DNA from 4 places in the Neptuniibacter marinus genome. Region 4 is predicted to be linked to each of the others. Evidence: predicted binding sites of a transcription regulator. Region 4 holds the regulator's gene; each other region holds the start of a gene.
What was found. The regulator LexA, encoded in region 4, represses DNA repair genes until DNA is damaged. The targets are predictions, from matches to a motif close to TACTGTNTANNTANACAGTA.
Positions count from the first base shown of each region.

Region 1 (7,969 bases), 360 kb from region 4:
CATTCAGTAGAAAGTTTTCAGAAAACGTTCGGGCTTCCTGATCAGATAAAAACGTTTGTTTATGCTGTCGGTTTTATGCCAGTTGTGCGTTATCAAGTGACCGATGAACAGGGCTTGTGGGCAGTTTTAGATAAGGCTGAACAGGAGAGTGGTTTTAAGCATGAGGCGCGTACATTAAATAAGTTGGTATATAGAGCGTATAGCTTTGAAAGTAACGCTAAGGGTGAAAAGTTTGAAGTGCTTGTTGCTTATGAAAATGGCTGGGCGACTTGGACGATTAATACGCATGTGAATACTGAGTCGGACGTTGAATTGGCTTTAGCGCAAACCAAACCAGCAGCTTCGTTGCAGGACGCTGGTATTTTGGAAGATATTCAAACGAAACATGGCTTTATTAATGCAACCCTTTCTTATCTTGATCATAAAGGGCTAGTCACTGCATTTACTACGGCGGATGGCAATAGATTGGCATCTATGTTGACTAAAGCGATGGAGATGGAAGGAAAGGGGACGGATCTAGATAGGGTTCGCACTGCTGAATGTCAGGCTGAGATGGGAGCGATGGCAGCTAACTGGCCGCGCACAGTAGCAGGTATACGTAGTCACGATGATTTGAAAATCACCTCTGAACGGAGCTATATGAAGGCTGCGTTAGTGGTGGAAAGTAATAATAAAGTTGTGCTTGATGCGCTTACCTCTATGCAGGGTTTTATTCCTTCTTATCTTAGTGATGCGCAAGTGTTTGGGATGGGCTTAGGGCTTGATGCGAATAAGTTAGGTCCCGCATTATCATCAATCTGGAGCAACATGCTTGAGCCAAGCTATAAGTGTGAACCTTTATTGGAGATGCAGGCGGATATTCAGCAAGCCAACCCTGCTGCTTTAGGTATGTTTACCGGTATGGCGCAAGGGGTTAAAGGTGTAGCGGTTGGGGTTCAAGATTTCTCTATTTCTATGGACTCTTCAGCGCCTAAGTTAAACTCTTTAGATGGTATCGTCTCTTTGAGTGCAGAGGATCCAGCTGTTCTGTTTAATATGGCTAAAGCTTTTGTTCCACAATTGGCGCAACTGCAATTGCCTACAGATGGAAGCCCTGTTGATCTATCGACAATTATGCCTCTTCCGACCGAGGTTGATATTAAACCTATGTTGGCTTTAAAAGGTAAGCACTTGGTTGTTTATAATGGAGAGAAAGGAAAGGCGATTGCTGATCAGTTAGCAGGTGAAACTGTCGAAAGTAATGGCCTATTGAGCTTCTCTGTTGATTATAAAAAAATGTTTGAGCCGATACTGCCTATTCTAGAGATGGCAGGTGATCCAGAAGTCACTGAGCAGCTAGACGTATTGAAAAATATGGATATGCGAGTGAAGATGGATATTAATCTGAATGAGCAGGGCATTTTAATTGAGAGTGAAGCGGATATTAAAGCACCTTAGCGCCAAGGTGTAGCTTTACATGTAGTAGCTCAGACTTGATCTGACACATCATCTTGAAAAAGAGAGAGTTACCCGTTTTGATAAAGGTGTCGAATCTTAAATCAAAACAAAAGGTAACTCTCATGATCCATACTAACAATCCAATCATTAAACACAAAGCTGGCTTGCTGAATTTGGCAGAAGAGCTTGGGAATGTGTCCAAAGCATGCAAAGTCATGGGCGTATCACGAGATACGTTTTATCGTTATCAGGAACTTGTTGAAGAAGGTGGTATCGATAGCCTGATCAACAAAAGCCGTAGAGCACCGAATCCCAAGAACAGAGTGGATGAAGCAACAGAACAAGCTGTCGTTGCTTATGCCATTGAACAACCCGCTCATGGTCAGCACCGTACCAGTAATGAACTACGTAAGTCGGGTGTCTTTGTATCAGGTAGTGGCGTCCGTTCAATTTGGGTTCGACATAATCTTGAGAACTTTAAAAAGAGACTGAAAGCTTTAGAAGATAAAGTTGCTAACGACGGCATCATCCTGAGCGATGCTCAGGTTGCAGCGCTTGAGAAAAAGAAATCTGATGATGAAGCATGCGGTGAAATTGAGACGATACACCCAGGTTATCTGGGGTCTCAGGACACCTTTTACGTAGGTAACCTGAAAGGCGTTGGCCGTATATACCAACAGACCTTTGTGGATACTTACAGCAAAATCGCTTTCTGTAAGCTCTATACCACTAAAACACCGATTACTGCTGCAGATACACTCAACGATAAGGTATTACCGTTCTTTGAAGAACAGGAGCTTCCTATGCTGCGTATTCTTACAGACCGAGGAACTGAATACTGTGGTCGGGTCGATCAGCATGATTACCAGCTTTATCTTGCTATAAACGATATTGATCACACCAAAACTAAAGCGATGTCCCCACAAACAAATGGTATATGTGAACGCTTTCATAAAACGATCTTGAATGAGTTCTATCAAGTAACTTTCCGTAAAAAGCTCTACGAATCACTTGAGGAACTACAAAAAGATCTGGACGGCTGGATGGAATACTACAACAATGAACGAACTCATCAGGGCAAGGTATGTTGCGGTAGAACGCCAATGGAAACGTTGCTTGATGGTAAACGGGTCTGGGCCGAGAAGAATTTAGCCCAGATCTAAACTGACAGACACCAGATAAAAAACGGGTAACTGTCAGATCAAGTCTGAGCTACTACACTTTACATTCTGAATCTAAAAAGCCCCAAGTGTTTGCTCTTGGGGCTTTTTTATTGGTTGCGAGCTTTGATCACACTTAGAGTGTTTCTGCTATGGGATCTTCGCCTATATATCGTTTTCGTTTCTTTGCCTTCACGAACTCAATATCGACTAACACAAGCCCATCAATACAGTAGTTAAAGTCGGCATCAACACCAAAATCAAGGAAACGCACGCCTCCCTCTTCACAGAGTTCACTATATTGTTTGTAGAGCGTTGGTACACTAACGCCTAAAAATTCCAGTTGTTCCTTTAGGGCTCTAAAGTCAGCTTTGTAATTGTCACCACTAAACATTCGATCCATATTATTTAGAGCTTCTTGATCTAAAACATAAGGGGAGAATGAATGGCCAAGGTCTTCGTTATCATTAAAATAGTGGCTATAAAACCATACAAGCATATCTTTAGCGACCCTCGGGTAGCTGTTGCTCAAGCTTACAGGACCGAACATATAGCGTACTTCAGGGTGTTTACGTAGATAGGCACCAATTCCGTACCAGAGGTAATCTAAACTACGTTTTCCCCAGTACTTGGGTTGAATAAAGCTTCGGCCTAACTCTATTCCTTGCTCGAAATAGGGCTTCATCTGTTCTCCATATTTGAACAGGGTTGCACTGTATAGGCCGGTATCGGTTGCCGTTGGATCCATTTTTCCCGCTTCAGCAAGGCGGTAGGCCCCTGCTATCTCTAGCTCCTCTTCATCCCATAAAATAAGGTGACGATAGTATTGGTCATACAGGTCTAAATCTTTTTTATCTCCAGTTCCTTCGCCGACACAGCGGAAAGCGATCTCCCGCAGACGTCCTATCTCCTGAATAACTGCTGACTCTGCTTTGTAATCAAAGAGATAGATCTTTTTTCCATCAATGGTTTCACCTAAGAGTTCGGACTCTCTTAGTTCCTGTTTTAGGTTCTGGCGATTTTGAGGATGGGCGATCGTTTTTTCCGTTAGAAAAAGGGGCTTTTTATTTTTTGCTATACGATAAAGGTGTTTTTTCAGCAGTTTAGTTTTTTCAGCTGTGGATACAGGTACCGCATCTATTTGACTGAATGGAATGGGCTCACCTACACGCATTGGGATAGTGACCGAGCGCTTATTAAACATCTCTCTAGCTAGCATTAATGTTGAGAGGGTTTTGTTAATGTAAGAAACGCTATAAAACAAGGATGAGTTTTTTCCACCGATAAAAATAGGAAGTACAGGTGCGTTAGCTTTGCGGGCAAAACGAATAAATCCGCTGTTCCACTTATCATCTTTAACGCCTGTTATGCCTGCTCTTGAAACTTCGCCAGCGGGAAAGACGATAATTGCTTGTTCTTGATGAAGGGCCTCAACAATACGTTCTATATCTCTTTTACGCGTGCTTTTGCCTAAGTTGTCTACAGGGAGAAACAAGTTTTTTATAGGGTCGAAGTTCATAAGAACATCATTAGCTACGATCCTTACATCGCGTCTAACTTCGCCGACCATTTTAAGTAAAGCGAGCCCATCTAAGGCCCCCAATGGGTGGTTAGCAATAATCACCACTCGGCCGGAGGATGGAATGTTGGCTCTATCATGGTTGCTGATGCTGTAACCAAAATTGAAATATTCCAGAACCCGTTCAATAAATTCAAACCCTGTTGCATCTTTATTAATGTCGAGAAAACTATTTATCTCATTTTCATGAACCAGTTTTTTCAACATAAATAGAGCAGAGCGTTTAAACGGCGCCGGCTTATCAATAAAAGCAGGGTATTTGCTTACAAGAGCTTTCTCTACGTTAATAGTTGGCTCTTTAATGATGAGGGTATTTTCACGTGTATTCATAAGGTGAAAAATATAGGTGAGTTAGGTGACTAACTCTTTACAGAAACGTGACGGTTTTGTGACGACTGAAAATAGATTTTCAGCTTAGGCTATTTTTTATTACAATACTGTATATATAAACAGTATCTTGGTGGTATTTATGCAACGTAAGATCATTCACTGCGATTGTGATTGTTTCTTTGCGGCAGTTGAGATGAGAGATAACCCAGAATTAAGATCCATTCCCATGGCAATTGGAGGTAGTGCTGATCGACGAGGAGTGATTGCTACCTGTAACTATATTGCTAGGGAGTTTGGAGTTCGATCAGCGATGTCTACCGCTCAGGCATTAAAGTTGTGTCCGGATTTACGGGTCGTCTCAGGAGATATGGCTAAATATCGTCAAGTTTCCCAGCAGGTGATGAGTATCTTTCTTGAATATAGCGATATTATTGAGCCGCTCTCACTCGATGAAGCATTTATTGATGTAACAGGATTAAATCATTGCCAAGGCAGTGCAACCTTAATCGCAGATCAGATAAGAAATCGAGTAAGAGATGAGATAGGAATTACTATTTCCGCTGGGGTTGCGCCTAATAAATTTTTAGCCAAAGTGGCGAGTGATTGGAATAAGCCCGATGGTATTTATGTTGTTCACCCTCGTAAAGTAGATGAATTCGTATTGAATCTACCGGTTAAAAAAATATCCGGTGTTGGTATGAAAACCGCTGAGAAGCTAAAAGAAATGGATATAGAGACTTGTCGAGATCTACGTGCGAAATCCTTGGTTGAATTAGTTGATAGGTTTGGAAAGTTCGGCCAACGTCTATTTGACCTATCTCGTGGTATTGATGAGCGTCCAGTTAAACTCAGTCGAATAAGAAAGTCGATTAGTGTGGAGCATACTTATTCTCAGGACCTTTTAGATCTTGATAGCTGTGTTGCTCAATTGCCTATGTTAATAGAAAAGCTAGTTTTACGTTATAAGCGTTTACAGGAGACTCGGTCGATTGCTGGGATTGTGGTGAAAGTTAAGTTTTGTGATTTTGTCCAAACGACAGCAGAACATCAGGTCGCTTGTCCTAACGTTGTCCATTTTCGACAGCTATTAATGGATGCTTTCAATCGAGGTCAACGCCCAGTAAGGCTGATAGGGGTAGGATATAAATTAACGGAAAGCTCCAAAGAACAACCTTTGCAGCTAAGCTTACTAGATAAGTCTTAATTTTTAAGTGAAAGCTTTACAAGGTGGTGGCGCGATGAGCACTGATAACAATAATATTGAGAGTTTGAAAATTCGCTTAGCTACTTATGCGCCTGAATACCGATTAGGGGAACATAAATGGGCGTTTCGTTGTTGTGAATTAGCGCTGGAAGCTTTGGAAGAGGGAAACTATGGCGTTGGTGCTGTTTTGGTCGATCGGGATAATAATCTGTTAGCTGAGGCGGCTAATCAGGTGTTTAGTGAAGGGTTTAATTCATCCGCGCATGCGGAGATGAGAGTTCTTGATCAGTTTGAAAATATGTTTCCTGATTATAAGGATCGAGAAGGCTTGCAGCTGATCTCTTCGTTAGAACCTTGCCCTATGTGCTGCGGTCGGATTTTAGCCTCAGGGATAGGTCAGATTATTTATTTAGCTGAAGATAAAGCGGGTGGAATGATGTCGCATTGCAATAAGTTGCCAGCTGCGTGGGATAATCTTGCTCAACTAATTGTTATTAAATGCTTTAATAAAGAGAAGGAACTTTCTATCTTAGCCTCAGATATTGCATCTGCACAGATGCAAGGTCTGCGGCAGAAACTTATGTTAACTATTCGTTCTTGATACCTGAAATTAGCCCGTAGATTTGTTATACTCGCGCGCTTTTCAAGTCTGGTTAAAAAAGAACCAGTATATGGCTGAGGTGGTAAATGATTCAATTGCTTGTGTCGCGGACACAATCACTTAAAAGCGATGTTTTATCTGGATTAACCGTTGCATTGGCGCTTGTGCCTGAAGCTGTTGCGTTTGCTTTTGTAGCCGGTGTCGATCCTTTAGTAGGCCTTTATGCCGCTTTTATGGTTGGACTTATTACCGCTGCTATTGGTGGTCGTCCAGGAATGATTTCGGGTGCGACGGGTGCTCTTGCTGTAGTGATGGTGAGCTTAGTCGCTGATCATGGTGTGGAATATCTCTTTGCAACTGTTGTATTAATGGGGATATTTCAAGTACTGGCGGGTGTTTTTCGATTAGGTAAGTTTATCCGTTTAGTACCACATCCGGTTATGTTGGGGTTTGTAAACGGACTGGCTATTGTTATCTTTCTTGCGCAAATGAAGCAGTTTCAGTTTATGGATGATGATGGCGCTATTAAGTGGCTGCAGGGTGAGCAGATGTTTGTGATGCTCGGTTTAATTGCTTTAACAATGGCGATTATTCACTTCTTACCTAAGTTTACGCGTGTTATTCCCTCTACACTTGCCGCTATTCTTGCGGTCACCTTACTTGTAATCGGCTTAGATCTTGATACGCGCACAGTGCAAGATGTTCTAGCTGATATGACAGGTAACGCTGACGCCACTATTGCTGGTGGCCTGCCTCAGTTCCATATTCCGATGGTGCCATTAACTTTGGAGACATTTCAGATTATTGTGCCTTATGCTTTGATCTTGGCTGCCGTTGGCTTGATAGAGTCCTTGTTAACGTTGACCTTGATTGATGAGATCACAGAGACGCGTGGTCGTGGTAATAAAGAGTGTATAGGTCAAGGTGTGGCGAATGTCACAACAGGCTTTTTTGGTGGCATGGGTGGCTGCGCAATGATTGGTCAAAGTATGATCAATATTAATTCGGGCGGTTTTGGCCGTGCATCAGGTATATCTGCTGCTCTTTTCTTACTTGCTTTTATTCTGGTAGGTTCGGGCCTTATCGAAGTTATTCCTGTTGCAGCGCTGGTCGGTGTAATGTTTATTGTTGTTATTGGTACATTTGAGTGGGCTAGTTTACGCCTGTGGGGAAAAATTCCGCGTTCTGATTTAATTGTCGTTATTGCTGTGACTGGGGTTACGGTTTGGCAGGATTTAGCGATTGCCGTTATTGTTGGCGTAATTATCTCTGCGTTGGTTTTTGCTTGGAAACATGCAAGCCATATGTCTTTTGAAGTACGTGACGAATACGATACTAAAGTTTATTTTCCAAACGGTCCGCTTTTCTTTGCTTCTATTCAAACTTTTCGCGATCAATTTAATCCGAAGTTTGATCCCCCGGAAGTGATTGTAGATTTTGCAAACTGTCGGGTCATGGATCACTCAGGTATTGAGGCAATAGAGTCTTTAGCGGAACGTTATGATAAAGCAGGTAAAGAGCTCAGTCTGCGTCATTTAAGCCCTGAATGTTGTAAGCTTCTGAATAAGGCTGGAAGCCTTGTGGAAGTGAATATGATTGAAGACCCAAGCTATAAAGTGGCGGATGATCGTTTAGCCTAAACGCCTTTGGCTATAAAA
Region 1 covers NZ_OZ245004.1:3,007,952-3,015,920, reverse strand. The annotation lists gene ACOQOE_RS14135 (hypothetical protein) at 1-1,437, shown strand, start outside; gene ACOQOE_RS14130 (IS481 family transposase) at 1,560-2,600, shown strand; gene ACOQOE_RS14125 (GNAT family N-acyltransferase) at 2,734-4,506, opposite strand; gene dinB (DNA polymerase IV) at 4,646-5,710, shown strand; gene ACOQOE_RS14115 (nucleoside deaminase) at 5,745-6,311, shown strand; gene ACOQOE_RS14110 (SulP family inorganic anion transporter) at 6,398-7,951, shown strand.
Region 1: a site for LexA is predicted at 4,612-4,631, ahead of dinB (DNA polymerase IV). Genes of this name have one in related genera too.

Region 2 (7,969 bases), 1.3 Mb from region 4:
GACTGAGCTGGTAATAGAGAGTAGGCAGATAGATACAATCAGAAACAAGAGCAGTTGCTGCCAAATACTTTTATGTCTGTGTCGACCAAAAAATATCATCTATATGCCCTAAAATCCGGATTGAGGAAAAGTCTGATAAAAAGAGTTTTTCATTGTTGCGTTATATTCTAAGCCTAAGTGGGAGGCGGTTCTCAAGTTCACACCCACTTGTCGAGTTAGGGATAGTTCTACACCAGGACCTTTCTCTCCCTTCTTCATATTTGCCACCATACGGGCCAAACGGGAACCATCCTGCATATTGTCGGGGAAAAGGGTAAAAAGGAAACCACGACGGACATGGCCTGGTTTACTCGAGAAAACGACAAAGTTTCTATCCCATGATTCGCGCAGTAATAGGGGCAATATGACGTTTTGGTTAGCAGTAGTTGTATCTAACGGCAACCAAATAGCGTCGGTAAGGCTGTTTGCTTCTTGGAAAATTTTTTGATAGCGCTCAATGGCTTCACTTAAATCAGCAACTTTTGCGGTGATCAGCTTTAGCTTCTTTTTGGCGGCTGCTCGTTGTGCTTTTTCAATTAGCCATTGACTTTGGTCTGTGTATACCACGTGAATTTGGCGAGTGTTTGGCGATAGTATTTTTAATTGATCAAACAGGTTTGCAGGATCGGCGATTAAGCTGACACCAGATATATCGTTGGGTTTTATGGGTAGAGCCCCTGTAACAAAAGGGTATTTTCCTCGGAGGATCTTGTTGTATGCATAGCCCCTACGCCCTAATGTGATGACTCGGTCAATACCATCTGTTTCCATTTTTTTAGTAGGGCATCGGGCGCTAGCGGTTTATCTATAGAGTATTTAATTACTTTCCCTGCATGCTGAGCCTCAACCCCTTCAAGTATTTGCTCAAAAACCTGTTGGTAGGGTGGTGGCAGATCGGGGTATATAACCGCGAGCGTTGCAGCCGCTAATGGATAGCTGAAAAAGGTTAAGCATAAGGCTATACAGGACAAGAGCCATCGACAGATGAGTTGTTTAGGTCTATAAAAAATCCGTTTAATTCTCGCCATAAGCAGTGATTGGTCTGTATCTATTTTGTATAAGATTTAGAGGGAGGAAGGTAAAATTTAGATGGTCTTAATTGCTTCCTATGGAGCTAACGAGCACTTTTTACCAAGTATAACCTGAATTGATATTGATCTCGATAGGTAGGTTTAACTGTGCAGATAAACCAAGGTAAGGGAGCTTTATGCTGGAAAAAATTGTGTCTATTTTTGCATGGTAAGATCAGGCTATGGTTGAGATAAATGAGGATGATCTATCTACAGGCCTTGTCTGCTTTATTAGGTTATATGGTGTAAGAGACCCTCTGCGACACTGAAAATCAGAGGGTCTTTTGGTGACTATTTATAAGCCGATGATTATAAGCTAATCAGGTTTAAAATTTACCGTTGTTGTTTTTCCATGTGTCTTTGGTTGGTATTGCTTCGATGGTGTCCCAATGCTCGGCGATCTTTCCGTTTTCTACCCGAAAAAGGTCATAAAAGGATGTGTGCTGCTCTGCGAAACTGCCTTCGCTCACCACTAAAACAAAGTTTCCTTCTCCCAAAACGTGGTGGACTTTTTCATACTTCATCTGAATACCTTGTTTTGTAAGGGCTTCCAATGCCGCCCCTAATCCAGATAAACCATCGGCAATACTAGGGTTGTGTTGAATATAGTGATCACCATTAAAGTAACTTTGTAGTTTGCTCATTTCGCCATTGAGTAAAATATCAGTCACAAAGTTTGTAACGAGCGTTTTGTTGGCTTCACTTTTGTTATGGTCTGTTATCTCTAGAGCACCGTCGATCATAGTGCGACCACTCGGGTTTGTAGTTTTCGGAGTCTCTTGCAGGTTATCCCAATGTTCAACAATTAAGTCATCTTCAAAACGGAAAATATCAAAACCTATTTTAGGTCCAAAGAAATTATACTCCGTATGGGTGAAAACATAGTTACCGTCTTGGAATGCGCGGACTGTATTTACCTCCGCTGAGTTTGCCGGTAGGGCAGCTAAGACCGCACCGAAACCGCTTAAACCATCGGCAACTGCTAAGTTGTGTTGTGTGTATTGGTTAGGGTTTATATAGGAGACAGGCTTTGATTCATTTGTCTCTATGCTTTTAAGCAAGTCGACCACTTTTTGTTTATAACTCATTTGCGTTTCTCCTGTTTCTGCCATTGTGTTGGATACACATGTAGTGGCGAGTAATCCGGCGATTGCCGTGCAGCGTATGGTTTTGATCATTATTGTTTTACTATTTTTTAGGTTCATGTGGGTTATGTCCAAATAAGATAGAAACCGCTATTAGCTCGTGGTGTATTTATGTCTAGTTCTCTTTTTCTTTAGCTATCTTCTTAGAAATAGTGCCTTATGGAGAGGTAGCTATATTGTTTATAATGATCAAAATCGAGCGTTTATTAAAAATATGTGATTTGGGAAAGTGATGGAGCCGATTAAACAGACCTCATTTGAAAATAAAGAACTAACCGCTTTAGGTATTGAGCCTATTCGGCTGGAAGATATGCGTGATAAGTTGCCAGCGGTTGCCGAGCGGCTTGAGTTTTACATATTGATATTAGTGACAGCAGGTAGCGGCAAGCATAGTGTGGATTTTGTTGAGTATGGGTTATCGACGGGCTCATTGCTGTTTGTGCGCCCAGGTCAGGTTCAGGAGTGGAGTGATTATGCTGAGTTAGATGCTGAAGTGGTGTTGATTAATCCTAAGTCGTTACCTTATGGCGATAATATGTATGCAGCGGATAGCAGCTTACTGGCACTTGATCGTTGGCAGAATTGCACCTTATTACCTAGCTCGCTTTATGATGACTTATTGGCTGCATTGTTAAGACTAAGGCGGGATTTTACTGCTTTTAATGGCTCCCAGTTGGATATTGCGTTGGTGAGGCATGAAGTATTAAGTATTTTGCTTCGTTTAGCCCGTTGGCAGGATCAGCTCTCATCAATGGTTAGCCTGCCTAGTCGATCACAAAAGACATACCAGCTTTTTATTCAGTTGTTAGAGCAACAATATACTGCGCAGCATAGTCTGAATTATTATGCGCAGCGTCTAGGTTATGCACAAAGTACTTTAAGTCGCGCCTGTCTAAAATATGAAGGGGTCTCTGCAAAAGTAGTTATAGATCGTCGTATTGCTTTGGAGGCACAGCGAATTTTAGCGCATAGTCGTGCATCGGTGGCTGAAGTGGGGTTTTATCTAGGTTTTAGTGAGACGACGAACTTTATCAAATTCTTTAAACGTGTACTTGGCACAACCCCAAGCGTTTTTCAGCGAAATGCTCGGGGAAATCATAACCCTAATCCTATATAGAATAGGGCTGTTTTTTTATATAGTTTGTAGATTTGCAAACCCAACCACTAACCATTTACTCCCTTCATAGTCGAAATTCACTTGCACTCGAGCTTTAGCACCAGACCCTTCAAAGTTTAGCACTGTACCTTCACCAAACTTACTGTGGTTAACACGTTGCCCTAGCGCCAGATTTGTTTCGGGAATTTCACTGCTACTGAGTGAGTTACTACCAAATAGACTACTGCCAGAATCATTGTAGCGGCTAGTCATTGGCCGACTAACGCTAGCGTTGAGGCGCACCTCCTCAATCAGTTCATTTGGAATCTCTTTAATGAAACGAGAGGGGCGGTTGTAATTATCTTGGCCATGTAAACGGCGTGATTCCGCATAAGTGATGTAGAGCTTTTGCATAGCGCGGGTAATCCCGACGTAACAGAGGCGGCGCTCCTCTTCGAGGCGGCCAGGTTCCTCGATAGACATCTTGTGTGGAAAGAGACCTTCCTCAACCCCCGCTAAGAAGACTTGAGGGAATTCTAAGCCTTTGGCTGAATGTAAGGTCATTAACTGGACACTATCTTGGAAATCATCAGCTTGGGTGTCGCCGGAGTCTAAGGCTGCTTGATCTAAGAATGCGGCGAGTGGAGAGTTAAACTCCTCATCCAAAAACTCATCCCACTGACTGTTAAACTGCTTGGCAGCGGTGACGAGTTCCTCTAAGTTTTCGATTCGGGACTGGGCTTTTTCGCCTTTCTCTTTTTTATGGTGTTCAACCAAACCTGCATGTTGAATCACATGTTCTGTTTGTTCATGGAGCAGGGTGTCTTCGGTGTCTTGTGCCATTTGGTTAATTAAATCGATAAATGACTGTAGAGCATTGGTGGCGCGAGCGGGCAAGCGTTTTAGCTCTACAATCTCATTTGATGCGCGCCACATCGAGATCGATTGGCTACGGGCATGTTCACGAATGATTTCCACCGTACGTGTACCTATACCGCGTGTAGGCACATTAATAACACGCTCCATGGAGGTATCATCATCTCTATTGTTAAGTAAACGTAAGTAAGAGAGGGCGTTTTTAATTTCTAAGCGTTCATAAAAGCGTTGGCCGCCATATATACGATAGGGAACACCACTGCGAATCAGTGCTTCTTCAAGTACCCGGGATTGAGCATTAGAGCGATAGAGAATGGCACATTCTCTACGCACATTGCCGTCTTGCACCCATTTGCTAATCTGATCGACGATAAAGCGTGCTTCATCTTGCTCATTAAATGCAGAGTAGAGCGAGATAGCTTCGCCTTCGCCTGCATCGGTATGGAGTTCTTTCCCTAGACGGCCTTGGTTATTACGGATGACTTCATTGGCTGCACGTAGAATTGTTTCAGTCGAGCGATAATTTTGTTCAAGTTTAATGGTTTCTGTGCCGGGGAAATGGATAGAAAGATTTTGAATATTTTCTATCTTTGCGCCACGCCAGCCATAGATGGATTGGTCATCATCGCCTACTGCCATTAGTTTACGTTGCCCACCGCATAGCATCTGTAACCATGCATATTGGATGCTATTCGTGTCTTGAAACTCATCTACTAAAATGTAACGAAAACGCTCCTGATAGTGAGCGAGTAGCGCAGGGTTTTTATCTCTTAGTAGTTCCAGTGAGCGTAGTAATAGCTCGCCAAAATCTATCATACCGCCTCGTTCACAAGCGGCTTCATAGGCTTGATACATGGAAAGCATATTTCGATCAGTTGGATCGTTACGGGGCTCTATATGTTTTGAGCGTAAGCCTTCATCTTTTTTATCGTTGATGTACCACTGGAATTGGCGCGCTGGCCAGCGCTTATCATCCAAGTTCATCTCTTTTGCTAGACGCTTGATGACACGAAGCTGGTCATCGCTATCCATAATTTGGAAGTTTTCTTGTAACCCTGCATCTTGCCAGTGAGCACGTAATAAACGATGGGCTAAACCATGGAACGTGCCAACCCACATGCCTTGTGGATTAATGCCGAGCAACTCTTCTATACGGCCACGCATCTCTTTGGCGGCTTTGTTGGTAAAGGTAACAGCCATAATCGAGTAGGGTGACATCTTTTCGATCTGAATAAGCCATGCAATACGATGGACCAGTACGCGAGTTTTACCAGAACCTGCGCCAGCAAGGACAAGGAGGTTCTGTACGGGCGCTGTTACGGCGCTACGCTGGGCATCATTTAGCGAATCGATTATATGGGTTACGTCCATTGCTACTCTTCAGTCACTGTATAAATAATCAGTGAAGGATTATAACAGTTGCTATGGAGTTTAATAGTAACTAAGGGGGATGGATGAGATGAATTACCTTAATGCATAGAAGGTTAAAGCCCCTGTAAGATGAAAAGATCTATATACAGGGGGGGCTGGCGTAAATTAGTCGGGCAATTGGCTGGGGTGTTGGCGCCTGAATAGTAAAATTCGTTTGAGCTCATCAGGATCTTTTAGTTTTTGTTCACTATTTTGATCTAACCAAGGAATGAGTCGCGAGAGCCAAAAGCGCATGGCGGCGGTACAGCTCAGCACTGCCCAAGCTTCTCGGTCTCCTTCAGTGAATGGGCGAGCTTCATTGTAAGCCTTGAGTAGAGCCTCCTCCCGTTGGTGGTCAATTGAACCGTCGGGGTTGCTACACCAATCATTAGCAACAATCGCTAGATCGAATAACAGAAAGCCGGTAGCTGCGTTGTATAGATCTAATACAGCGCTGACATCGGTTCCCTGAAAAAGCACATTGTCATGGAATAGGTCACCGTGAATTGTGCCTACTTTTATATCACTCGGGTTATCTCTAAGTTGATCAAAGCGTTGTACTTCCTCTTTTAATAACTTTTGGTCACCCGTCGATAGCTTAGGTGCAATCAGCTCACTTTCTCGACGCCACCAGAAAACACCGCGGTGTGCTTGCCGTTTTAAATAGAAGTCGGCGGCGGCAACGTGGAACTCGCCTAAAACTTTACCAATAGCCGCACAGTGTTCCGCTGTTAACTCTGATTGACCAACATGTTCGCCGTAGAAGCGAGGTTGGATGGCTGCTGGACGGTTTTTTAATTTTTTAAGGCCGATACCATTACGATCATGTATCGCAAAAGGCACATCTATATCTCTATCGGATAACCATTGGCAAAGCTCGACAAAGTAGGGAAGCTCTTCATAATCGAGCTCTTCAAAAAGAGTAAGCACATACTCCTTTTGTATGCCTTGCTTTTCCAGGGATAGGAAATAATTGGTATTTTCAATACCGCCTTCAATACCCTTAAAGTTGACCAAAAAACCAAGATCAAAATCGCGTAGAAATTGGTTCAGATCATCTTCATGTAGTTGTGTATAAACAGCCAAAAGTGTTACTCAAATAGTGGTTAGTGATTGCTGTAATTACCAGCGGAATAGCACCCATTTAGGGATTAACATTTGCGACGCTTCTTGGCGGATAAAATTGCCTTCACCCGGTGCAGGCACTAGGTAATATTCTTTGCCCTGTTTTGGAACCACTTTAATCTCTTTTAATTCACCGTTTATGCGGTACTCGTAGTAGGTTTTATCTGAATCATTGTAGATAGTGATCTGTGGCTCATTTTCATCTACAAGGGGAGGTACTTCCGCTTGTGCGAGAGGTGTAATTAATAGTAAAGCAGCTAATAGTAGCTTTTTCATAACGCTTCCTTCTTTAAATATATGAAGACTTCTTCTTTAGGCGATTTAATTTATCGACTATGATCAGTCCCTGATGATAACTAACTCGGGTTTACAGATGAGCGAACAGCGCCAAATATCCAACTCTCCTCTTATTCTAGTCGACGGCTCCTCGTATTTATACCGCGCTTTTTTTGCTTCTCAGCAAGCAGACTTAAGAAATTCAGCTGGTGTGCCTACTGGAGCGATCCGAGTGGTCACTTCTATGCTAAAAAGCCTGATTAAGCAGTATCCAGATAGCCCTATAGCTGTCATCTTTGACGCAAAAGGAAAAACCTTTCGTGATGATATTTATAGCGACTATAAAGCGCAACGCCCGCCGATGCCAGATGATCTTCGCAGTCAAGTAGAACCAATTCACCAGATAGTGAAGGCGATGGGTATGCCTCTGATTGTAGAAGATGGAGTTGAAGCGGATGATGTTATTGGAACGCTTGCCCATCAAGCAAGCCAACAAGGCGTTGATACGATTATTTCTACGGGCGATAAAGATATGGCGCAGCTCGTAAATAAGCATGTCACGCTCATTAATACCATGACCGATACATTAATGGATGTTGATGGTGTCAATGAAAAATTTGGTATTCCACCTGAACTCATCATCGACTTTCTCGCATTAATGGGGGATAAGGTGGATAACATACCAGGGGTGGCTGGTGTTGGTGAAAAAACGGCACTGGCGCTCTTGCAGGGTATTGGTGGCATTAAAGACTTATATGAAAACCTCGATAAAGTTGCTGATTTAGGTTTCCGTGGTGCAAAGACCATGGCTAAAAAACTAGAAGAGAATAAAGATAAAGCGGAACTCTCCTATCTATTGGCAACGATTAAGCTTGATGTTGAGTTACATGAAACTATATCGGACTTTAAAAAGCCTGAACCTGACACTGAGG
Region 2 covers NZ_OZ245004.1:186,493-194,461, reverse strand. The annotation lists gene ACOQOE_RS00895 (ATP-binding protein) at 1-99, opposite strand, end outside; gene ACOQOE_RS00890 (ABC transporter substrate binding protein) at 109-810, opposite strand; gene ACOQOE_RS00885 (hypothetical protein) at 774-1,067, opposite strand; gene ACOQOE_RS00880 (nuclear transport factor 2 family protein) at 1,436-2,197, opposite strand; gene ACOQOE_RS00875 (AraC family transcriptional regulator) at 2,487-3,371, shown strand; gene uvrD (DNA helicase II) at 3,387-5,597, opposite strand; gene ACOQOE_RS00865 (homoserine kinase) at 5,763-6,722, opposite strand; gene ACOQOE_RS00860 (DUF2782 domain-containing protein) at 6,759-7,037, opposite strand; gene polA (DNA polymerase I) at 7,135-7,969, shown strand, end outside.
Region 2: a site for LexA is predicted at 5,612-5,631, ahead of uvrD (DNA helicase II). Genes of this name have one in related genera too.

Region 3 (7,969 bases), 940 kb from region 4:
CGGCCTTCATGGAAGGTATCGGTTATTAGTGGGCTGCCCATAATGAAACGGACTTGGTTTTCCGTCATTCCTGGACGTAATTGGTCAACCATCTCTTGGTTAACTACATTGCCTTGTGGAATATCAATTTTATAAACCCCAGGAAAACCGGAACAACCAGACAGTACTATAGTGAGTACTGCGATAATAAGTAGTTTTTGCATCTGTTTTTGCTTCCACAATTGTGCGTAAATGCGGATAATAAAGATTCGTACGCATTTGAACAAGTTATTAAGCTTGTTATGCTTACTTGATAACACCAAATAGCCTAGAGAATTATTATGTCACTTGAAAATCAGGAACTTCGAAAAGCGGGTCTTAAAGTTACCTTGCCTCGTGTAAAAATTTATCAAATACTGGAGCAAGCCGGTGAAGGTGATCATTTCAGTGCTGAAGATATTTATAAATTACTGATGGAAAAGGGCGAGGATGTAGGCTTAGCAACAGTTTATAGGGTATTAACTCAGTTTGAAGCCGCAGGTTTAGTGACACGTCATCACTTTGAAGGTGGGCACTCTGTTTTTGAATTGGCGCGTGATGAAGCACATGATCATATTGTTTGCGTTAAAAGCGGTATGGTAAAAGAGTTTAATGATCCGCGGTTGAATGTTCTATTAAACGAAATTGCTGAGTCTATGGGTTTTGTTGTTACTGATAGAACGCTTTATCTATACGGTATCCATAAAGATTCCATAGGTAAAAAGTAAGCGTCAATTCTTAGCTACGGTGAATTCTAAAAGACCAGCAATTATGCTGGTCTTTTAGTGTTTGTTATAACCCTTGTTTTTTTTAAGGTTAATGCTGTAGATCTAACATCTCCTTAGCATGCTCAATGGAGCGTTCGGTAATGGATATACCGCCAAGCATGCGAGCTATCTCCTCTATCCGTCTATCTTCTGTTAATTGATCTATCTGGGTATGGGTCTGTTGCTTATCACTACGTTTGCTGACAAATAGATGTTGATGCCCTTGTGATGCAACTTGCGGTTGGTGAGTGACACAAAGAATCTGTGCGCTTTGGCCTAATGTTCTTAATAGTTTACCGACAACCTCAGCTATAGCTCCGCCTATACCTACATCAACCTCATCAAAAATAAGTGTGGGCGTGGTAGATGTTTGTGCCGTGATTACTTGAATAGCAAGGCTGATACGAGATAATTCACCGCCAGATGCTATTTTGTTGAGAGGTTTTGCTGGCTGGCCTTGGTTGGTTATGATCAAGAACTCAATATCTTCTAGTCCATTAGCGGTTGGTTTCTCTAAAGTAGATAGTTGCACAGTTAACGACGCTGCGGGCATGCCTAAACTATGTAGTTGCTGATCGACAAGTTTGCTTAATTTTTGAGCGCCTTTGTTTCGTTTTTCGCTGAGTTTTTTTGCGAGTTCGATGATCCTTGAATATGCGCTCTCAACGGATGCTTCTAACTGTTCAAGTTCTTCATCGGTGCGACTGAGCGAGTTGAATTCCTGTTGAAGTTCTTTATGTAGTGTTGTGATCTCGTTTGGTTTAATACGATGTTTGCGTGCAATTTCAAAAATGGTTGATAAACGCTCTTCAACCTCTTGTTGGCGTGTTGGGTTTATCTCCACTCTGTCTAGGTAGTGACGAATTTCGGTACTAGCTTCTTCTACTTGGATTAAGGCTGAATCAAGCATTTCGGCTGCTTGGCGGACTGAGGGGGATTCAGACTCGATACCCGTGAGAAGCTGACGACAGTGGTTAAGTGATTGCACACAATTACTATTTTCGTTATCACTGGCGAGGCCTATAAATTCATGGCCTGTGCTCAGTATTTCGCCGGCGTTGGATAAGGTTTTTTGTTCTTGTTCAAGTTGCTTCAATTCGTTTTCTTGTAGAGCGAGCTGGTCAAGTTCTTCAATTTGATAGCTCAATAATTGAATGCGTGACGTTTGCTCAGCGCTTTGTTCTGATAAATGGGTCAGTTCTGTATTCAGTTTTGACCAATGTTGGAATGCATGGCGTGTTTGCTCGGCCAGCTTATTGAGTCCCGCAAAGTCATCTAGTAGTGTGCGGTGATAGTCCCTTTTTAATAAGCGTTGATGTTCATGTTGGCCATGAATAGCGATCAGGTGTTCACCTAAAGATTTGACAGAACTAGCCGGTGAAGGGCGACCATTAATATAGCAGCGAGAGCGCCCCTCTTTAGTGATTACGCGCCTTAAAATGCACTCTCCGCAGTTATCTAGGTCATTCTCTTGTAGCCACTGTTCTGCGCTAGGTATATCAGCAATATTGAAGCTTGCTGTAATATCCGCTTTGTCAGCGCCTAATCTTACAGTGCCGGCTTCGGCACGGTTGCCCAAAGTGAGGCCCAAAGCGTCTAGCATAATGGACTTGCCGGCCCCAGTTTCACCGCTTACGACAGTCATGCCTTGATTGAGTTCTAGATCAAGGCTTTCAACAATTGCAAAGTCACGAATAGTCAGTTGATTCAGCATAATAAATTACATGTGTTTTTATACAGTACTTTTATATAAGCTTTTTTGTGTGCTGATGCAATATTTATCTGAATTTATCTGAAAAAAAGTGCTTTCAAGTGTTGAAAGGTATCTCTTTGGCCCCATATAAGCTGCAAATGAAATTAATACCTAGACTTTCCGTGACGTTAACACGGAGCTGGCTGGAGAGTAGCAATGGCACATGAAGAACAGACACCACAAGATAACCAGCAAACAGAATCTGTAAATGATGAGCAACTTGATGCTGCTACAGAAACAGCAGAAAAGATTGTTGATGAGAATGGGGAAAGCGAAGAGCAGAATGCTGAGACATTAGCTCAAGAGTTAGCTGCTGCTGTAGCAGAAGTTGAATCTCTGAAAGATCAGATGCTTCGAATTCAGGCTGAAGCTCAGAATGTTCGCCGTCGTGCTGAGCAGGATGTCGAAAAAGCACATAAATTTGGTGTAGAAAAATTTGCTAATGAAATGCTGCCAATTGTTGATAGCTTAGAGCGTGCAATTGAAGCTTTTGGTGATGATGAAGCACTGCAGCCTGTGCGTGAAGGTGTTGAGATGACGATGAAGATGTTCTTGTCTGGACTTGAGAAGTTCAAGATGGAACAGGTTAGTCCTTTAGGTGAAGCGTTTGATCCTGCATTACATCAAGCGATGTCAATGGTGGATGCGCCTGATGCAGAGCCTAATAGCGTTATTGCTGTCATGCAGAAAGGTTACACATTACATGGCCGGTTGGTACGTCCGGCGATGGTTGTGGTTGCAAAAGGATAAGTTTTTTTACTTGTAACCCTTGAAACCTTATAAAACGTACTTATATAGATTGCATAGCATGAGAGATAGTTGAGAGCACGACAGTGTAGCTATCTTTTACAAGTTTTAAATACTGTCCGTCGTAATCGGGCAGCGCGAATTGGAGCAGATACAAATGGGTAAAATCATCGGTATTGACTTAGGAACCACAAACTCTTGTGTTTCTGTTTTAGATGGTGACACAACTAAAGTAATTGAAAACGCTGAAGGCGATCGTACTACGCCTTCTATCATCGCTTACGCAGAAGACGGTGAAATTTTGGTTGGTCAGCCGGCTAAGCGTCAGGCAGTTACTAACCCGAATAATACATTATTTGCGATCAAGCGTTTAATCGGTCGTCGCTTTAAAGATGAAGTTGTACAGAAAGACATCAAAATGGTGCCGTACAAAATTATTGAAGCAGACAACGGTGATGCTTGGGTTGAAGTAAAAGGTGAAAAACTAGCTGCACCTCAGGTCTCTGCTGAGATTCTGAAAAAAATGAAGAAAACAGCTGAAGACTACCTCGGTGAAGAGGTAACTGAAGCGGTTGTTACTGTACCTGCTTACTTTAACGATGCTCAGCGTCAAGCAACAAAAGATGCGGGACGTATTGCAGGCCTAGACGTTAAACGTATTATCAACGAGCCAACAGCTGCTGCACTGGCTTATGGTATGGATAAGTCTAAAGGTGATAAAACCATCGCTGTTTATGACTTAGGTGGTGGTACATTTGATATCTCTATCATCGAAATTGCTGAAGTTGATGGCGAGCACCAGTTTGAAGTGTTATCGACTAACGGTGATACGTTCCTTGGTGGTGAGGACTTTGACTTACGTTTGATTGAGTTCTTGGCTGCAGAGTTTAAGAAAGATACAGGTATTGATCTACACAACGATCCTCTTGCGCTACAGCGTCTTAAAGAGGGTGCAGAGAAAGCGAAAGTTGAGTTGTCATCTGCACAGAGCACTGATGTTAACCTGCCTTACATCACAGCTGATGCGTCAGGCCCTAAACATCTTAATGTTAAAATTAGCCGTTCAAAACTTGAATCTTTGGTTGAAGAGCTGGTTGAACGTTCACTTGAGCCTTGCCGTCTAGCACTTAAAGATTCTGGCTTGAGCATGTCTGAAGTCGACGAAGTTATCCTTGTTGGTGGTCAGACTCGTATGCCAATGGTTCAGGCGAAAGTGTCTGAGTTCTTCGGTAAAGAACCACGTAAAGATGTGAACCCTGATGAAGCGGTAGCAATGGGTGCTGCGATTCAAGGTGCGGTACTGGCTGGCGACGTTAAAGACGTTCTACTTCTTGATGTAACACCGCTAACACTAGGCATCGAAACTATGGGTGGCGTTGCTACTCCAGTTATTGAGAAGAACACGACTATTCCAACGAAGAAGTCTCAGATCTTCTCTACTGCCGATGACAACCAGAACGCTGTAACAATTCATGTTGTTCAGGGTGAGCGTAAGCAAGCGACACAGAACAAGTCACTAGGTCGTTTTGACTTGGCTGAGATTCCACCAGCGCCACGTGGTGTTCCACAGATCGAAGTAACATTCGACTTGGATGCAAACGGTATCTTGAATGTATCCGCTCAAGATAAGGCAACAGGTAAGCAGCAATCTATCGTGATTAAATCTTCTTCAGGTTTAAGCGATGATGAAATTGATCAGATGGTTAATGATGCTGAAGCCCATGCTGAAGAAGATAAAAAGTTTGAAGAACTAACTCAGGCTCGTAACCAGGGTGATGCCATGGTTCACTCCGCTAAGAAAACAATGGAAGAAGCGGGTGATAAAGCGACTGAGGAAGAGAAAACGGCTGTTGAAGCAGCGACTGCTGAGTTGGAAGAAGCTTTGAAAGCGGATGATAAAGACGCGATTGAAGCTAAAACAGCGGCATTAACTGAAGCGATCTCTGCTGTTGCACAAAAAATGTATGCTGAAGCTGCTCAACAAGCTGAAGCGGCTCAAGGTGCTGCAGGAGAAGAACAGACCGGCGGTAACGATGATGCAGTAGATGCAGAATTTGAAGAAGTGAAAGACGACAAAAAATAAGTCGTATTGACGCTGATTTAAAGGATCTATTTAGCATTGGCTTTCCGGCTTTAGCTGGAAAGCAGATTTACTCGGCACCGCGGGCTTTATGCCCGCGTTGTCATATCCGGCATTAAGCCCTGACAAGTGTTGTGACCATGTCGAAACAAGATTATTACGAAATATTAGGTGTTTCCCGAGATTCATCTGATCGGGATATCAAAAAAGCTTTTCGCCGTATGGCGATGAAGTATCACCCGGACCGTAATCCGGATGATAAAGAGGCTGAAGATAAGTTCAAAGAGGTGAATGAAGCCTACGAAGTACTTTCGGATGCGCAGAAAAAAGCTGCTTATGATCAATACGGTCATGCGGGTGTAGATCCCAACATGCGTGGCGGTCAAGGTGGCGGCTTTGATGGTAACTTCTCAGATATCTTTGGTGATGTCTTTGGAGATATCTTTGGCGGCGGCGGTGGTCGTGGCGGTCGAAGCTCCGTGCAGCGTGGTGCTGATCTACGTTACAACATGGAGATGACACTGGAAGAGGCGGTTCGTGGTGTCGAAAAAAGCATCCAGATTCCTACGCTTGTAGCCTGTGAAACGTGTGACGGTACTGGTGCCAAACCTGGGAGTTCAGCTAAAGTATGTGGTACGTGCGGCGGCCAAGGCCAAGTGCGTATGCAACAAGGCTTTTTCTCTGTACAGCAAACCTGTCCTACCTGTCATGGTGAAGGTAAAATTATCTCTGATCCCTGTACTGATTGTCATGGTCAGGGTCGTAAAGAGAAAACCAAAACCTTATCCGTTAAAATCCCTGCAGGAGTTGATACAGGTGATCGTATTCGCTTATCTGGCGAAGGTGAAGCAGGTACGCATGGTGGTCCTGCGGGTGATCTTTATGTTCAGGTTCATGTTAAAGAGCATCCAATATTTGAGCGTGATGGCAAACATCTTTATTGTGAAGTACCTATCAGTTTTGTTGATGCAGCCCTAGGTGGTGAGCTTGAAGTTCCGACTTTGGATGGCCGTGTGAAACTGAAAGTGCCTGCTGAAACGCAGACGGGCAAAATGTTCCGCTTACGAGGCAAAGGTATTGCGCCTGTTCGTGGTGGTTCTGTTGGTGATATGTTGGTTAAAGTGGTTGTGGAAACGCCGGTTAAACTAAGTAGTCGTCAAAAAGAGTTATTGCGTGAGTTCCAAGATGAGATGGAGCAAGGTACACGTAAACACAGCCCTAAAAAGCATGGCTTCTTTGATTCCGTGAAGAAATTCTTTGAAGACATGACCTAAAAAGTTGTCCCAAATACTCAGGTTGGTTAGGAAAGTCTCTGCTAACTTGAGTATTTACAAGATCATCGGAGATGGCATGAGCCAGAATCCAGAATGCCGAGATTGGCTTTGGCAAGAGATTACTGCAGAAGCTGAGCAAGAAGTCATTAATGAGCCAGTTTTAGCGGGTTATTACCACGCCAATATATTAGGCCACCAAAGCTTATGTTCAGCACTGGCCTATCTTTTAAGCCGAAAGCTCTATGACGATGCCGTACCTGCGGTAACTTTCCGTTTAGTCATAGAAGAGGTCTTTCGTGATGCGCCGGAAATTATTGCGGCAGTTTGTGCTGATATAGCGGCGGTACGTACACGCGATCCTGCTATTGATAAATATTCTACTGTCTTACTCTACCTTAAAGGTTTTCACGCGATACAGGCTTATCGAGTAGCGCATTATATGTGGAAGCAGGGGCGTAAAAGCATGGCGATGTATATTCAGAGTCGTGTCAGTAGTGTGCTCCAAGTGGATATACATCCGGGTGCCGTTATTGGCCAAGGGGTTATGTTTGATCATGCAACAGGTATTGTTGTGGGTGAAACGAGTGTGATCGAGAATGACGTATCTATTCTGCAGTCAGTTACTTTAGGCGGAACCGGTAAGATTACAGGTGATAGACATCCAAAGATCCGCGAAGGTGTCATGATCGCGGCAGGTGCAAAAATTTTCGGCAATATAGAAATTGGCGCTGGCGCAAAAATTGGCGGTGGGAGTGTTGTCCTTGATGATGTGCTTGCACATACGACTGTTGTTGGTGTGCCTGCCCGAGCAGTAGGACACCCATCCTGTGAGAAACCTGCACTGGATATGGATCAAAATATTCTGTATGACAAAGACTAATGGAAAAAACGCATGATTAAAGTGGCAGTGACTGGTGCAGCGGGTCGAATGGGTAAAGCTAATATTGAAGCTATCCAAATGACTGAAAATATAGAATTAGGGGCCGCGATTGTTGAGCCTACAAGTACCTTGATCGGCGCTGATGCAGGTGAAATGGCTGGCGTTGGGAAGCTCGGTGTTACTATCAAAGGTTCCTTGTCTGAAGCCGTTGATGATTTTGATGTGTTGATTGATTTTACTGCGCCGGAAGTGACCTTACAGAATGTCGATTTCTGTGTTGAGAACGGTAAACAAATTGTCATTGGGACCACCGGTCTAAATGATGAGCAAAAAGCGATATTGCAAGACCGTTCCAGCAAGGCGGCGATTGTTTTTGCACCGAATATGAGTGTCGGCGTGAACTTATGCTTTAAGCTGCTAGAAGTAGCCGCTCAGGCATTAGGTAATGAT
Region 3 covers NZ_OZ245004.1:3,589,433-3,597,401, reverse strand. The annotation lists gene ACOQOE_RS17030 (outer membrane protein assembly factor BamE) at 1-203, opposite strand, end outside; gene fur (ferric iron uptake transcriptional regulator) at 321-746, shown strand; gene recN (DNA repair protein RecN) at 835-2,499, opposite strand; gene grpE (nucleotide exchange factor GrpE) at 2,695-3,288, shown strand; gene dnaK (molecular chaperone DnaK) at 3,443-5,368, shown strand; gene dnaJ (molecular chaperone DnaJ) at 5,506-6,639, shown strand; gene cysE (serine O-acetyltransferase) at 6,716-7,519, shown strand; gene dapB (4-hydroxy-tetrahydrodipicolinate reductase) at 7,532-7,969, shown strand, end outside.
Region 3: a site for LexA is predicted at 2,508-2,527, ahead of recN (DNA repair protein RecN). Genes of this name have one in related genera too.

Region 4 (7,969 bases):
ACCGGCGACTCTTTTTTGGGTGTACGAGGAGCCGTTTGCGGCTCTTGTAAAAGCTCTGGTTCCGGGTGGATACAGTTTAACTTAACCCCTGTTTCCGCCTCAATCTCTGGAATAAGGAAGGAATCATCTTCACAGGCAAAACAGATAGAAGCGCCGGCAGCGCCCGCTCGCCCTGTGCGTCCAATACGATGAACATAATCATCAGGATCTTCAGGCAGTTGATAGTTAAAAACATGGGTCACACCATCAATATGGATACCACGCCCAGCCACATCTGTTGCAACCAGTACTTGGATTTTCCCATTACGGAAATCTTCTAAGGTACGCACACGTTTTTGCTGTGGAATTTCACCCGACATTAGCGCCGCTTTAATCCCATCTTTAGATAATTTTTCGGCTAAACGACGTGTTTCATCTCGACGATTACCAAAAACAATAACCTTCTCAGCTTGATCTTTATCCATATAATTCCGCAGTAAGCGGTATTTCTGATCCGCCGCCACAAGATATACGGTTTGACTCACATTATCAGTGGTTCTGATCTCTGGAGCGATCTCAATAACCACGGGATCAAGTGTCCACTGTTCCGCCAAGCTCAAAATATCATCGGTAAACGTTGCACTGTAAAGCAATGTCTGACGATCACTCCCTTTGCGCGGTGTATTACGAACAATAGTACGTACATCAGGGATAAAGCCCATACTTAGCATACGATCGGCTTCATCAAGAACCAGTATCTCCACATTCCACAGATCGACATCTTTACGGTTTACAAAATCGATTAAACGCCCAGGCGTTGCGACCAGAATATCGACAGGTTTTTTCTTTAGCTTTTGGCGTTGCTTATCGTAATCCATACCTCCAACAAGGCTAACCACATGAAGATCCGTATACTTAGCTAAGTTTTCAGCATCATCAGCGATTTGTAACGCTAACTCACGAGTCGGCGCGACAATTAAAGCCCTTGGCTCACCCTTACGACGTTTTTCTTCGATTGGGAAATCGATTAAGTCGGTGATAATTCCCAATAGAAAAGCAGCAGTTTTACCTGTACCTGTCTGGGCCTTACCAATTATATCTTTACCATCCAGCGCAGCCGGAATTGTTGCAGCCTGAATCCCTGTACAGTACTCAAAATTAAGATCGGCGATAGCATGAAGAACAGTATCTGGCAAATTGAAATCACAAAAACGCTGTTTTCCTTCAACCGCAGGAATATTTACTTGGTCTGGACTCCATTCAGCGCGGTCATCCGACCGTGATGCGTGAGAAGGTACAGATCTCACCTTCCTTTCAGTCTTATTTTTTTCATGCATATCCATTGTATTATCTATAGTCAACTCAATATATCCTAAGAAAAATTTCGCCTATACGGCGGTAATGCTGCCAACAACTGCTTACCATAACGACGCGTAATAAACCGCCGATCCAGTAGAGTAATTATACCTTGATCTTTTTCTGTTCTAAGTAATCGGCCAGTCGCCTGAGTAAGACGCATCGAGGCCATAGGTATAACCCACTCAGCAAACGGGTTGCCGCCTTGAGATTCTATCCATTCTGAATATGTGGCATCCACAGGGTCATCAGGCACGCCGAAAGGCAGTTTAGTAATAACCACATGCGTCAAATATTCGTGAGGAAGATCTACCCCTTCCGCAAACGAAGCAAGTCCAAAAATAATACTTGGCAGTTCATTATCTATACGTTCACGATGCAGTCGCAAAATCTCATGCTTTGCAAGGTCACCTTGAACCAAAATATTGTCGACCATCTTATCAGGCATCTGCTCAAGAACATACCGCATCTGTCGCCAAGAACTAAATAACACTAAGGTCGATTTTTCTTTAGGCAAAGAAGCCAACAAAATTTCAGCCAATTCGCCATTATGATCATTCGGATTACTGGGATCGGTACGCATTGCTGGAACCCGTAGCTCAGCAGCCTCACTAAAATTAAACGGGCTAGGAAATATAGCGCACGGACTATCTACAGGAATACCTAAATCGGCATACAAACGATCAAAACGTCCTAATGCTGTTAGTGTTGCTGAAGTTACAACAGCACCATAACATTGGGACCAAAGATGTTCCTGAAGTGTCGCGGCAGCTGATACAGGGCTACTACAACACTCCAGATCTAAACCTTCATTACCGTCAACACGTAAGACCCAGCGTGCTGTCGGAAGCCCCCCTTTCTCATCAGGAGATGCATAAGAGCGAGCTAAACCAAACATAGCCTGCATTCTTGAGAGAAAAACACCCATTTGCGGGTACCATTTTTCAGCAATGGATCTATCAATATCAGCCAACTCACCATCCATCGCCTCTTTTAATAGATCGACTATCTGCTCCAATTTGAGTACAACACGTTCGGCTGCCGTAGCGAAGTTATGACAAATAAGTTGCAAAGGCTCAGGAATAACCCCTTGAGCAAACCGATAACGGTCACTTGCCCCCTGAAGTTTATCTATTAATAACTGCTGCAACAGCAACTGCCACTCCTCAAGTGAACGCTCCATATCAGAGAAGGGGTTAGCCATTTTTTCTACATAGCCCTGCAATACCACATGCGCTGATGTGTCATTTAGCAGCTTATTTAATGAACGAGTAACTTTCGCCAACCAGCGCTGACTAGATTTAACACGTAATCTATAAGAAAAATGACCTGTAGTTTTCGTACCAAGATGGTGACCTTCATCAAAAATATAGATCGTATCTTCCGGAGCGGAAAGAATCGCACCACCGCCAAGGGAGAGATCAGCTAACACTAAGTCATGATTTGCAACAATCAGATCCCAACGGTCAAGCTCTTGTCGGGCTTTAAAAAAAGGACAAATTGAAAAATTACTGCAGCGCCGATTAGTACACTGCATATGATCACTGGTGGATAACCGCCAAATAGGATCAGCCACAGTATTTTTTAATCCATCACGATCGCCATCCCACTCACCAGAAGCATACAAACTCAGCAATTCCTGAACTTGAGAAATATCTGACTGATCAATTTTTTGCGCAACTTCATCTTCATACAACGCGATCTGGCCTAACTCATTTTGCTGCTCTAGTACTTTTTCTGCACTAGAAATACAAAAATACCTACCACGTCCTTTCGCCAAGCCATAGGTCAGATTAACGCCAGCCTCTGTTACTAACTGGGGCAGATCCTTCATGATTAGCTGCTCTTGCAAAGCAACTGTTGCCGTAGATACAACAACCTTTTTCTTTCGCTGCTGGGCAATGGGAACAGCCGCCAACAAATAGGCTAATGTTTTACCCGTACCTGTTCCCGCTTCTACCACACTAATATGCGAACCACCATTACGTTCGCCTTCACTGTTCTGCGAGATCGCAGCTAAAGTTCGCGCAATCTCAGCAATCATCATTTTTTGACCATAACGAGATTGAAGCCCACGACTACTTAAGAACGTACTATAGGCCTGCTGTATTGACTGTTTAAGCTGCTTATCTAACAAAGGAAGTACCGAACCTAGGATTGGATGTCTAGATGTAATTCTAACAGCTCACTAGGAAGAAAAACAAAAAACACTGTATAAAAAAACATAAGTTTCTTTACAAACGCAAAATACTGTATAAAAATACACGTACTGTATAAACAAACAGACAAATACTATGAAGCTAACGAAACGACAAACTGAAGTGCTTGAATGTATCAAGCGACACATCGACGAAACGGGTTACCCGCCTACCCGTGCCGATATTGCCCGGGACTTAGGCTTCCGATCAGCTAATGCAGCTGAAGAACACATGAAGGCTTTAGCACGTAAAGGAGCTATTGAAATTATTCCAGGTACATCACGAGGAATCAGAGTCCCTGAGCTCGAAGCCGATTTAGGTATACCTATTATTGGTCAAGTTGCTGCAGGCTCCCCGATATTAGCCGAAGAACATGTAGAAGATCACTGCACAATTTCGTCAAACTTTTTCCAACCCAAAGCAGATTATCTGCTTCGAGTAAAAGGTGAAAGTATGAGAAACATTGGCATTATGGATGGAGACCTACTTGCAGTACACCAATGTAATACAGCAAAAGATGGCGAAATTGTCGTTGCAAGAATTGAAGATGAAGTCACGGTTAAACGTTTTAAGAAAGAGGGAAATATCGTTTATCTTATCGCTGAAAATGAAGAATTTGAACCGATTGTCATTGACTTGAAAGAGCAAGAAATCGCGATTGAAGGCTTAAGCGTTGGTGTAATTCGCAGAGGTAACTAAAAATGATGGCACTTCCAGTAAGTACTAAGGCTCCACTTGTTCTTCTAAAAAACAAAGTATCAGCTAAAGTTACATCCCTTCCGGTAACCCCTTCTACAAAATCGGAGTTAGCTGGCAGTGTTACAGAGATTGTAGTGCAGAATAACAACTTCTCTAACATCCCTATGCTCATGCCTCTACTGGCACAACTGAGTCAAGATGATAGATGGTTTGTCTGGATTGCACCCCCTGTACTTTTACCTAAACAGCTTCTAGCTGACGCGGGCATAGATCTAAACAAAGTAATTCTGTTAAACCCAGATAACAAGCACAGCACCTTCGCTTTAGCTAAACAAGCCTTAAGCACAGGCACAAGCCACTCCGTCATTTCATGGCCTGGTTACCTTTCAGAAAAGGAGCTAAATGAGTTAGAAAATGCGGCAAAGCAAGGGCAAAGCCACGGAATAGTTATACGTCGAAGACAGCATAGCTAAGGCCCTGATAGATAAGAGGGCTTTTGCAATCCAGTTTAATGAATAATAGGTTCTGGCTCTGATTCAGACTCGGCATTATCATCCAAGTCAAAACCTGATTCGGCAACCATCTGAATACCCGCGGTTAACATGACCCGCGCTACGTCAAGATAGTGCCCATTTAACTTATCTTTCAACTCAGATGAGAAATTAACCTTAATCATTGGCTCCGCATCACTATCTGCATTCCGTATGGCCAATTCACCATTTTCAAGCTCTATTATTTCTAATACCATTTCCGACGCTATACCTGACACTTATTTTACCACTCCTGCATTCCTTCTCTCAGAGAATCAACTAACTGAGACAAAGCATTAAACCAACCTTCATACTCGACTATAATCGCCTTATCTTCCGCATGATCAGGATTAACCTGCAACACATGGATCTCTGACAGGCTTTTAGTATCGCTAGTAGCCCCTTTCTTATCCGCACCATGCCAACAGGCTTCATAAGCACCTATCATCTTATGTAGCCAAGCTGTCGAATCATTCTCTAGCACACTTAATTGTTTTAGCTCGGGGCTTTCAACACCGGTAACTTCAAGTTCAGCAGCTAACGATCGGTAACCCTCTAAAGTTTCAGTATCCACTTTATAAACTTCTGCTATTTCACGTAAAAACGCGTCATAAGCAGACATTAAGTGAAAAAGAACAGATTCATTAAATGATTCGATGAGTGCATGTTTATTCCAGCTGGTATCATCTTGAGCTTGCTTTAGTAGCTCAAGATGAATACGTGTAAAACTTAATTTCTGATTAGTCCGTGCTAAATAAATACCGCTCATGGAGTACCCTAACTATTTTTTCGCCTTTTTGCGGGCTTCTTCAACGACCCACTTCCCATCCTGATAGAATGCCCGCCAACCGGTCGCTTTACCATTGACCTCGGTCATGACGTATTGCTCCTTAGTCTTGCGACTATATCGAACAACCGTTAAATTTCCATCAGCATCTTTTTTAGGCGCACTAAACAAAAATTCATATTTAGGATCTATTTCACTTTGGTGCGGCAACAACTCAACAATTTTTGGTGCTCTTGTTTCCCTATTTCGTGGAAACTGACTGGCAGCAAGAAATAAGCCTGATGCCCCATCACGAAGAATATATGTATCCTCAACCTTTTCACAAGCCAATTCAGGCATAGGAACAGGATCCATTTTTGGCGGTGCAGCTTCACCACTTCTTAGCAACTTGCGGGTGTTTTTACACTCTGTACAACCAAAATATTTACCGAACCGACCTGTTTTTAACTGCATTTCAGCCGAGCATTTATCACACTCTAATACAGGCCCGTCATAACCTTTAATTCTATATTCTCCAGCCTCAACCTCAAAACCAGAACAATCGGGATTATTACCACACACATGAAGTTTACGTTTCTCATCTATTAGATAAGAGTCCATCGCCGAACCGCATATGCCGCAACGATGTTTATTACGTAAAATACGTGACTCTTCTTCGTCATCACCATCAACGCTAACCACCTCATCACCAGGGGTTAAGTTAATAGTACATTTACAACGTTCTTTCGGAGGTAAGCTATATCCAGAACAACCGAGAAAAACACCGGTACTCGCCGTGCGGATCATCATATGACGGCCGCAGTCAGGACAGCTAATGTCCGTCTCTGTCGGCGTATTAGGCCTCATCCCATGCTCATCACTTTGTGCTTCTTCTAATTTTGCAGAGAAATCCGCATAAAACTGATCAAGCAATGCTTTCCAATCTGCACTCCCTTCAGCAACGTCATCTAAGCTTTCTTCCATTCGAGCGGTAAAGCTATAATCCATCAGGTCGGCGAAGTTTTCACCTAAACGCTCAACAACAATATCGCCCATTTTTTGCGCATAAAAACGTCGATTCTGCACTTGAACATAACCACGATCTTGGATCGTAGAGATGATCGTCGCATAGGTTGATGGGCGACCAATTCCTTGTTTTTCTAGCTCTTTTACCAAGCTCGCTTCAGTAAATCGAGGCGCTGGTTTAGTAAAGTGTTGCTTGGGTGTTAACTCAACGAGAGAAAGTGTTTCGCCTGCATTAACGTCAGGTAAGAGTATATCCTCTTCCCCTTTACCTTTTGCTGGCATCACTCGTGTGTAACCATCAAATTGTAAGATACGACCTTTAGTTACTAATTCAAATTCTGCAGCGGCAACCGTTACCCGCGTACTCAAAAACTTAGCAGGTGTCATCTGGCATGCGAGGAATTGTCGACGAATAAGCTCATACAAGCGCTCAGCATCGCGATCCATGCCTTTAAGGGCTGTGGCCTCAACAGTAACATCTGAGGGGCGAATCGCCTCATGAGCCTCTTGTGCTCCCTCTTTGCTGCTGTAACTCAATGGATTCTCCGGCAGATACTTACTACCGAAATTATCACCTATATATTCCCTACAAGCCGCGATAGCCTCTGCACTTAAATTGGTAGAATCAGTACGCATGTAGGTGATGTAGCCCGCCTCATATAGACGCTGAGCCATCATCATAGTTTTCTTCACCCCAAAGCTAAGGCGAGTACTGGCAGCCTGCTGAAGCGTAGAGGTAATAAAAGGTGCAGAAGGTTTACTTGTTGTAGGTCGATCTTTGCGACTAATGACCTCTAAGGAAGCTGACTGTAAACGCTCTAAATGTGCTTTTGTCTCAGCTTCAGAGCCAGGCCTAAAGGTATCACCGTTAACACGGTTCACCTGTAATTTAAGCGGTGCTTTGCCTTCAGTTAGGGCATCAGCCTGCACTTCCCAAAACTCTTCAGGAATAAACGCTCTAATCTCTTTCTCACGTTCGACAACAAGTTTGACCGCAACCGACTGAACACGACCTGCAGACAAACCACGTGCAACTTTCTCCCATAATAAAGGGGACACCATGTAACCAACAACACGGTCAAGAAAGCGGCGCGCTTGCTGGGCATTGACGCGATCCATATCTAATAGAGATGGCTCTTCAAATGCTTCAGTAATTGCTTTTTTGGTAATCTCGTTAAACACCACGCGACGATAACGACTTTCATCACCACCAATCGCTTCGCGTAGATGCCATGCAATCGCCTCTCCCTCACGGTCCAAATCGGTCGCGAGATAGATTTCATCGGCATTTTTTGCCAGCCGTTTTAATTCGTCTACGACCTTTTCTTTGCCCGGCAAAATTTCGTAGTGAGGCTCCCACCCTTTTTCAGGGTCAATCCCCATGCGCCCGATCAGTTGTTCACGCGCCTTCTTCT
Region 4 covers NZ_OZ245004.1:2,652,330-2,660,298, forward strand. The annotation lists gene rhlB (ATP-dependent RNA helicase RhlB) at 1-1,316, opposite strand, end outside; gene dinG (ATP-dependent DNA helicase DinG) at 1,352-3,472, opposite strand; gene lexA (transcriptional repressor LexA) at 3,630-4,232, shown strand; gene ACOQOE_RS12555 (cell division inhibitor SulA) at 4,235-4,705, shown strand; gene ACOQOE_RS12560 (hypothetical protein) at 4,741-4,980, opposite strand; gene ACOQOE_RS12565 (DUF6586 family protein) at 5,007-5,531, opposite strand; gene topA (type I DNA topoisomerase) at 5,544-7,969, opposite strand, start outside.